Regions from separate parts of the Marinospirillum alkalitolerans genome, predicted to be linked through region 2. Evidence: riboswitches for the same ligand, from Rfam matches in the RefSeq annotation. Region 2 holds a riboswitch; the other holds the start of a gene.
What was found. Region 2 has a riboswitch for thiamine pyrophosphate ahead of thiB (thiamine ABC transporter substrate binding subunit). Riboswitches for the same ligand answer to the same signal wherever they lie in the genome.
Positions count from the first base shown of each region.

Region 1 (4,416 bases), on a different contig from region 2:
TGATTGGCCTGATCCTAGAAGTTCTCTTTTCTCTCGGCAGTCTGCTCTGGGTCAGTTTAATGGCCATCACCATGCTGCTCCTGGCTGGCCGTGAGATCATCGCACGTCAACAACGGCGGTTTAAGGGTGCCTGGGGATATACTCTAGCAACACTGTCGTTATTTCTATCGTCTTTTTCTCTCGCCATCCTCACTCTGCTCCTCTTGGTCGGCCCGACACCCTGGTATACACCGCAATACGCGATTCCTTTGCTAGGAATGCTGCTGGGAAATACGATGACCGGAGTGGCCTTGGCCTTAGAGCGCCTCACTGAGCAGGCGTGGCAACAGCGTGCTATCATCGAAAATCGCTTAATGCTCGGCCAGCACTGGAGCGAAGCCCTTGGACCAGTGCGCAGAGAGGCCATGCGTGCCGGCCTACTGCCAAGCATCAATGCCATGGCTGCGGCAGGTATTATTAGCCTTCCAGGCATGATGACAGGGCAAATTCTGGCAGGCACCCCACCAGCACTGGCCGTCAAATATCAAATCCTGATCATGCTGATGATCACTCTAGGCACGGGGCTTGGAAGCCTTATCGCTGTCTTGCTGGGTAGCCGACGACTTTTTGATCAAAGACAAAGACTGAGGCTGGACCGCCTCAATAGCCGATAACAACTGAAGCTATGCAGACTAGGTGCCATCCAGGGACAGAGCTGGCTTGCCTAGCCGTTGGCCGAATTGCTCATCAACTCCTCAGGACGATTAAAGTTACGTAAACTCTGCGCATCACACTCTACCTGCGTCATGCCCATCTGCGCATACCAGCGATCGGGTTTACGCTCGCCTTGCGCCATGGCCTGCTGCAAATCAGCCGCCAGACTGCGATGCAGGAGCACCACCACTGGCTGCAGACGGCCTGCTTCTGCGGCAACGGCAATACGTGTTTGAGCTGCTAAAGCGGCAGCCAGCAAACGGTCAACCAAATCTGTTGGCAAAAAAGGCCCATCACAAGGAACAAACATCACCCAATCATCTGAGGCGGCGTTCAACCCTGTCAGCATGCCCATCAGCGGGCCATGAAAGCCCGTTTGCAGATCTTCAATCACCTTAAAGCCAAGCGCAGCATAGGCCGAGAGGTTGCGATTAGCATTGATCAGTAGTGTCTGCGTTTGCGGCTCTAGGCGGTTGATCACATGCTGAATCAAGGGCTGCCCATCAAAATCCACCCAACCCTTATCCTGCCCCCCCATGCGCCGTCCTTCCCCACCGGCAAGAATGACACCTGTGACGCCAGGATTCGCAGTCGAATAAGCAGCTAAAGAAGACATGGCCAAGCTCCAGTAATCAATGGTGCGGCCATTATCAGGCATCCTGCCTAGGCTGCAAACCCTGATTCTGCATTCATGCAAGACAGCGGCTAGCGCCACCGAGGCAAGTCACAGGCCAACACAGGTTGAATATCGCAAGACAAGATCAACAAAAGAAGAAAATACAGCAAGGAGGTCGTGGATTAAGGAAGCGCAGATTAAGGATCCCCTGATTAAGGATCCTCTGGTTAAGCAGCCACAGTCAAAGAAGAGTTAATTTCTTTAATCAAAGTCGCCGTATCTGGCTTGGCTTGCGCGGCATAGGCAGCGGCCACCTGATGCGGTGAAGGACCGGTTGCCGCCTTGAGGGTAGTCACAAATTGCAGCTTGGGATACTGCTCAGTCAGCGCACGCAGCCAACTAAAATAGCCCGCATTACCATGCACCAGAGCAATCCCCATATCGCCTTGAATGCGTCTGGCCATCTGGCGTGCATAGGTATCTTCAACCAAACGCAGATCACGATAGGCCGCAGGCGGGCCAGCATACTGACTGAGCTCAGGAGGATCAAAGCGGGTAGGAATATGGGTGGGATAGACAGCCTGAGGGCTGTTGATCGCCATATTACTGTAGATATCGGACAGGTCGGGGGAATAAACCGGTGCCATCATCAAACTCAGCATCAAGGAAAACTGGGCACCCTGCGCTGAGTTCAGCGAGGTATTCAGGCTTTCCTGGGCTTCAAGCGAATGATTGTAGGAGTTTTCTATACGCATGAGGGCGTTCCTATAGCACCAGTTCTACCGCCTGAGGCGGCACCGATTCAGGCACATTATCGGCCAGAGGACTGAAAACTTAAATCCTTTTCTGTGGCCACCCGCCTGTGGCGTTTCTTTCAGCCAATGAACTTGCTACACTCGGGACTGCATCTTGACGGGGTGCCGAAGCCGTAAGGCAGAAGCTGAGATGATACCCGTTGAACCTGAACCGGTTAGTACCGGCGTAGGAATCGAGATCCTTCATTTTTCGCAGCGCCAGCTGCAGCTCATTCTTTTCGCCTGCCGGTTCCCGCTTTGTCCTGATAAACGTGGGAGCACGACAATGAACAAGCCAGAAACCTCCTTTTCAAGCCAGTTTCTTCGAGAAAAAGCCCAGGTCGACGCCGCCAGTGTGCAGCCACTGCCTCACTCGCGCAAGGTCTACCTTGAAGGCTCACGTCCAGATCTACGCGTGCCCATGCGGGCGATCAGCCAGGCCGATACACCCGCCGAGTTTGGCGTGGAGCAGAACCCAGATCTTCTCGTTTATGATACCTCTGGCCCCTACACCGACCCAAATGCCAGCATTGATATACGCAAAGGGCTTCACGCCCTGCGCGCGACCTGGATTGAAGAACGTGGCGACACCGAGCTTTTGGATGGCCCAACCAGTGAATTTGGCCGTCGCCGCGAGGCTGATCCCACACTGGAGCCGCTGCGTTTTGATCTGAAGCGCAAACCTCGCCGTGCGCTGCCGGGCAAAAACGTGACTCAGCTGCACTATGCGCGTCAGGGTATCATCACGCCTGAGATGGAATTTATTGCCATCCGTGAAAACCAGAAGCGTCAGCAGCTGGGCAGTAAGGCGGTGGAAGCCATCCTCCAGCATCAGCATGCAGGTCAATCCTTTGGTGCGGCGATTCCGCAGGAAATCACACCCGAATTTGTGCGCGATGAAGTGGCACGCGGCCGCGCGATTATCCCCTGCAATATCAATCACCCGGAAACCGAGCCGATGATTATCGGGCGCAACTTTCTGGTGAAAATCAACGGTAATATCGGTAACTCGGCACTGGGTTCTTCAATTGAGGAAGAAGTTGCCAAGATGACCTGGGGTATTCGCTGGGGTTCAGACACCATCATGGATCTGTCCACCGGCAAACACATTCACGAAACCCGCGAGTGGATCATCCGTAACTGTCCGGTTCCGGTGGGCACCGTGCCAATTTATCAGGCACTGGAGAAGGTCAACGGGGTGGCTGAAAACCTGACCTGGGAGATCTTCCGCGACACGCTGATCGAGCAGGCTGAGCAGGGCGTCGACTACTTCACCATCCACGCAGGCGTTTTGCTGCGCTATGTGCCCCTGACAGCCAAACGGGTCACGGGTATTGTCTCGCGTGGTGGCTCGATCATGGCCAAATGGTGCCTGGCGCATCACCAGGAGAACTTCCTTTATACCCATTTCGAAGACATCTGCGAGATCTGCAAGCAGTATGATGTGGCCTTTTCACTGGGCGATGGTCTGCGTCCTGGCTCGATTGCGGATGCCAACGATGCCGCCCAGTTCGGGGAGCTGGAGACGCTGGGTGAGCTGACCAGAATTGCCTGGCAGCATGATGTACAGGTGATGATTGAAGGCCCTGGCCATGTACCGATGCATCTGATCAAAGAGAACATGGATAAACAGCTCGAATGCTGTGATGAAGCGCCCTTTTATACTCTCGGCCCGCTGACCACCGATATTGCCCCCGGCTATGATCACATCACCTCTGGCATCGGTGCGGCGATGATTGGTTGGTACGGCTGCGCCATGCTGTGTTATGTCACGCCCAAGGAGCATCTGGGTTTACCCAACAAGGATGACGTAAAAACCGGCATCATCACCTACAAGATTGCAGCCCACGCGGCAGATCTGGCTAAGGGCCACCCAGCGGCACAAAGACGTGATAATGCGCTGTCCAAGGCGCGTTTTGAATTCCGCTGGGAAGACCAGTTTAATCTGGGGCTTGATCCAGATACCGCCCGTTCTTTCCATGATGAAACCCTGCCGAAGGATTCTGCCAAGGTGGCGCACTTTTGTTCCATGTGTGGGCCAAAATTCTGCTCGATGAAAATCAGTCAGGAAGTGCGGGATCTGGATGAAGCGCAAGTCGCGGCCATCAATGCTCAGGCTGAACAGGGCATGCAGCAAAAATCACAGGAGTTCAAAGAAAAGGGCGCGGCGCTTTACCACAAGGCTTGATGCGCTGAAGTCGAGCATCCCGACAACAGCCGCCGCATAGAGCTATACATCTAGATGGCGGCTGTTTCGATACAGGCTCATGAGATAAGCGAACGCAGAGGCTCTGCCTTAATCTTCGCGGTTAA
Region 1 covers NZ_JBANFI010000007.1:68,226-72,641, reverse strand. The annotation lists gene V6U78_RS11310 (ABC transporter permease) at 1-653, shown strand, start outside; gene mobA (molybdenum cofactor guanylyltransferase MobA) at 704-1,309, opposite strand; gene V6U78_RS11300 (hypothetical protein) at 1,537-2,064, opposite strand; TPP riboswitch at 2,213-2,314, shown strand; gene thiC (phosphomethylpyrimidine synthase ThiC) at 2,390-4,291, shown strand; gene V6U78_RS11290 (FKBP-type peptidyl-prolyl cis-trans isomerase) at 4,400-4,416, opposite strand, start outside.
Region 1: linked by a shared signal. The riboswitch ahead of thiC (phosphomethylpyrimidine synthase ThiC) and the one ahead of thiB (thiamine ABC transporter substrate binding subunit) in region 2 are both predicted to bind thiamine pyrophosphate.

Region 2 (4,416 bases):
ACAGCAAGGCCTGCAAGCCCTTGAAATTTCTCAGCAGACCTCATCGCATATTAGTCAGCAGGTCGATCAAACCACCCAGCTGATCGAGCAACTCAACCAGCAGGCTCAGGATATAGAAAATATCGTTGGCACCATTCAGGCGATTGCCGAACAAACCAACTTGCTGGCACTGAATGCAGCCATTGAAGCCGCGCGGGCGGGTGAACAAGGACGTGGTTTTGCGGTTGTCGCTGATGAAGTGCGTCAGCTAGCTTCACGCACCAGCAGCTCAACCAGTGAAATCGCCCAGGTCGTCAATCACAACCGCGCCATGCTGGATAAGGTCACCAAGACAGTGCTACAAGCGCAAAATCTGGCGCAAGAAGGCCAGCTGCACCTCAACCAGGTTGTCGGCGTGATGAACGAAATCCGTGTGGGAGCAGAACATGTTTCCGCCACAGCTGCACGATTAATTGATTATCACTAATCAACTCAGCCGATGTTGCACCAAGCTCAGCTCGACACTCTGCGTACCATCAGTGAACCACACCTGACCTTCATTGATGGTGCATTGCAAGCGCATTGAGCGTTGGTAAAGCTCAGTCAGGGCTTTGAGCTGGTCTTCGGGCAATTCAAAAATCTCCAGCTGCTCAAAGCGCTTTAACTCTTTAGCATGATTGGCCAGCCAAATGGGGACGGCTCGGCCACCATAGGCATACAGCCGGACCCGCTGCGCGCGCTGGCAGGCCTTGCGTAGCCACTTTTCATCTGGTTGACCAAAGGCCACCCAGAGCAGGATCTCACCATGCAGGTTTTTCTCGCTCAGCTCCGGCTCACCTTCATCACTCAGATTGCTAGAGAATTCAAGGTGTTCAGATGCATTTAATGCAAAGGCCAGCAAACGCACCATCAGGCGCTGCGCAGTTTCTGACGGATGCTGGGCCAGGGTCAGGCTATGATCCTGATAATAGTGGCGCTCCAAATCTGCCAGCTGAAGCTGCACCTTCACCACACTTGAACGTAACGCCATGCCTTCTTTCCTTCTCTTGTCTTGTCTTGATCACACTCTTGTTCATGTAACGATCAGCTGCCCTGAGACTCACAAGCCGGCTTCTCGCCTCTTTGCCGTTGCGAGTCTACTGGATTATCAAGGTGTTGGCTGCCCCTCGCGCGTTTTTGATCGCCCAGCTTTAAGCAGGAGCAGTCTTGACGCGACTCAGCTGGGCCAAACGTGCCGCCGCCCAAAGTTGATCCAACCCATGCAGCCACTTACTCATCAAGCACCAGGCTTGGCTGCCCAAAGGATGATAGGCCGCCAAGACACCTTCTAGCTGCACCCGCTCGGCAGGCGTCCAACCTAGCCAGCGATCGACAGCCACCGCATCCAGCCAGGGGTTACCCAAACCACCATACTCCCAATCCAGCAGCACCCAGTCCCGCTGATCCACCAGCAATAGATTTTCAAGATGCAGATCCTGATGAATCAAACACACCCGCGATGACCAGCTGGCGGCCTGTTGCTGTAACTGGTGTTTTAAAGCTTCCAACTCGTCAGGTCGACCAGCCTGCTGCCAATAGGTCTCGATCAGCACCGGATAATCCCATTGATGTAAAGAGGAGGCGGGTGTGCGCCATACAGCCAACAGCGTTTGGATCAGCCGATCACGCTGTGCTTGTGTCACACGGGCGGGATCAACCCGCTCACCCTGCACTTCAGCACAAAGCTGACCTTGCGCCGCGATGGCCCAGAGCTTTGGCATCCACGGCTGCCCGGTGAGCTGCTGCAACAGTGCTTCCTCTGCACCCTGAGGCAGGATTGACGGACTGGCTCCAGAGCGGCGCTGACGCCATATACCACGCCCTTGGGGGCAGATGACACGCCACACATCATAGCCAGATCCAGAAGCTAAAAAAGTCGCCTGCTGGGGTGCAGGCCAGGCTGGTGGAAAGTTGAGCCTTGGAGAGGGCAAGCTCGCCTGAGCGCCAGCAACAGAAAAAGCCACACCAGAAGATGAATCACCCAGCGGGATCAGGTTAGAATGCTCGCGTCTCATCGGGGTGTCTGGTCACGCAGCCGGTTATGTGCCACCAGACTGAGAAAATAGACCCGCACCACCTGATCTGGATCATGCCAGCGTAGGGAAGTGGGATAGGAGAAAGACATGTTCACCACCTTTGTCATGCCAAGCCTGCCGCGCAGGCTGGTTGTGTTTTTTGGACTGATCTTGCTGGCCTTGTCCACCAGTATTTCGTTCAGTCATGCGGATGAGCGTCCTCTGTTACGCGTCTTCACCTATGGTTCGATGACCAGCGATTGGGGGCCAGGCCCAGCCTTGAAGGCCCGCTTTGAGGCAGAGTGCCAATGCAGGGTCGAGTATAACAGCAGTGAAGATGGTGTCAGCCTGCTGAATCGCCTGCGCCTTGAAGGCCAGCGAACCCGCGCCGATGTCATTTTAGGACTTGATACAGGCTTGATACCCGAGGCTGAGCGTTTGGGGCTGACACAACCTCATCAACTGGCATTGGAGTCCTTCCGCCTCCAAGACAACCTGGCCTGGGATCACCCGCACTTTATTCCTTTTGATCAGGGCTATTTTGCCTTTGTCTATCATCGTCAGCGCACTCCCCATCCTGTGACCAGCCTTGAAGCACTGCTCAATAGCGACGCACGGATTATTTATCAAGATCCGCGCACCAGCACGCCGGGGCTGGGACTACTGATCTGGATCCAGCAGGTCTATGGTGATCAAGCGCCTGAGGCATGGCGACGCTTAGCGGAGCGCACAGTGACGGTCACCTCAGGTTGGTCTGATGCCTATAGCCTGTTTTTAGCGGGTGAGGCTGATTACGTACTCAGCTACTCCACCTCTCCTGCCTATCATTGGCTTGAAGAGCAGGACTTTAACTATCAGGCTGTCTTGATGGAAGAAGGCCATCCACGCCAGATCGAAGTTGCCGCGATCAGTCGCTGGAGCCAGAATCCCGACTTAGCGCGCGATTTTCTGGCTTTTCTACTCAGCCCCAGCACCCAGGCCGAACTGCCACTTGGCAACTGGATGCTGCCGGTGATCGATGACGTGGTGCTCCCCGATGCCTTTGAGGCCTTGATTCAGCCTGAACCGCTCGTGATCACCCCTGAAGAACTAGATCAGCAACGCAGCCGCTGGATACGCATCTGGCGCACGGCCGTGAGTCGCTAGTTGATGTGGCAACACCGCCTGAGCCTATTTTTTCTGGCCCTGAGTAGTTTTGTGACGCTGAGTGCCTTCTGGGCGCTTGGTGGACAAGGAACCGGACCCGATTACAGCCTGCTCAGCGATCCTTGGTTCTGGCAGCTGTTGGGCTTTACCTTCAAGCAGGCGCTGCTCAGTAGTCTGCTGGCGGTGGGGCTGGCCTTGCCTCTGGCGCGGCTGCTGGTGCTGGATCGGCAGCTGCCCTTGAAAGCCTTTTTTCTGCGCTGGTGCCTATTGTGTTTTGTCCTGCCCAGCTTGGTATTGATTACCGGCCTGATTCTGCTGCTAGGACGACAAGGCTGGCTGGCTCCTTTGCTGGGACCAGAATGGCAGATTTACGGCCTGCAGGGCATTTTGATCGCCCATGTGTTTTTGAATCTACCCTTAGCAATTCGATTGCTGAGCGCGCAATGGGCCAGTATTCCCAGCCAGAGCTGGCGTTTAGCGAGCCAGCTTCAACTCAGTTTTTGGCAGCAGTTGTATCATGTTGAATGGCCTGCACTGCGCCCGATTCTTGCGCCTTTATTCGGGCTGATCTTTCTGCTGTGCTTTAACAGCTTTGCCGTGGTGCTCACCCTTGGCGGTGGCCCAGCCAGTTCCACACTCGAAGTGGCGATTTATCAAGCGCTGAAATTTGATTTCAATCCAGGTGAGGCCCTCTTTCTGGCCTGGACACAACTGCTGCTCGCAGGCAGCCTCTTCTGGTTCTTCCAGCGTTTTGGCAAGCTCAGCTGGCTGGCGGTCGCCGATTCTGGCCCCAGCTGGCAACCTCGCCCGCACCGCCTCACCCTCTACCTTGGGCGTCTTTATTATCTGCTGATTGGGCTCTTTTTAAGCCTGCCTCTGCTGGTGCTCTTACCGCGTGCAGTGCAGGGACTCAACGCGCAGCTGCCTTGGTTGCTGTTGCTTCAAGCCAGCAGCTGGAGCCTCCTTCTGGCCGCCTCCGCAACCTTGCTCTGCCTCAGCATGGCACTGTCACTCAGCCATTTTGCTATCGTGCGAGGCGGCCTTTGGGCCAGATTCACGCGGCTGATCGCGCTGCATCAGCTGGTGGTGCCCGGTATGGTGCTGGCCGTGGGGGTGTATCTCTTCTTTTTGCCGTGGATTTATTGGCAAGACTGGGGATGGCTAGCGCTGATTCTGCTCAATAGCTTGGTGGCACTGCCCTATGCCTTCAGCCAAATCCAGCCGGCGATGTTTCAAT
Region 2 covers NZ_JBANFI010000001.1:621,728-626,143, reverse strand. The annotation lists partial or broken gene V6U78_RS02810 (methyl-accepting chemotaxis protein) at 1-379, shown strand, start outside; gene V6U78_RS02805 (YaeQ family protein) at 467-1,009, opposite strand; gene V6U78_RS02800 (phosphotransferase family protein) at 1,170-2,033, opposite strand; TPP riboswitch at 2,024-2,140, shown strand; gene thiB (thiamine ABC transporter substrate binding subunit) at 2,142-3,179, shown strand; gene V6U78_RS02790 (ABC transporter permease subunit) at 3,183-4,416, shown strand, end outside.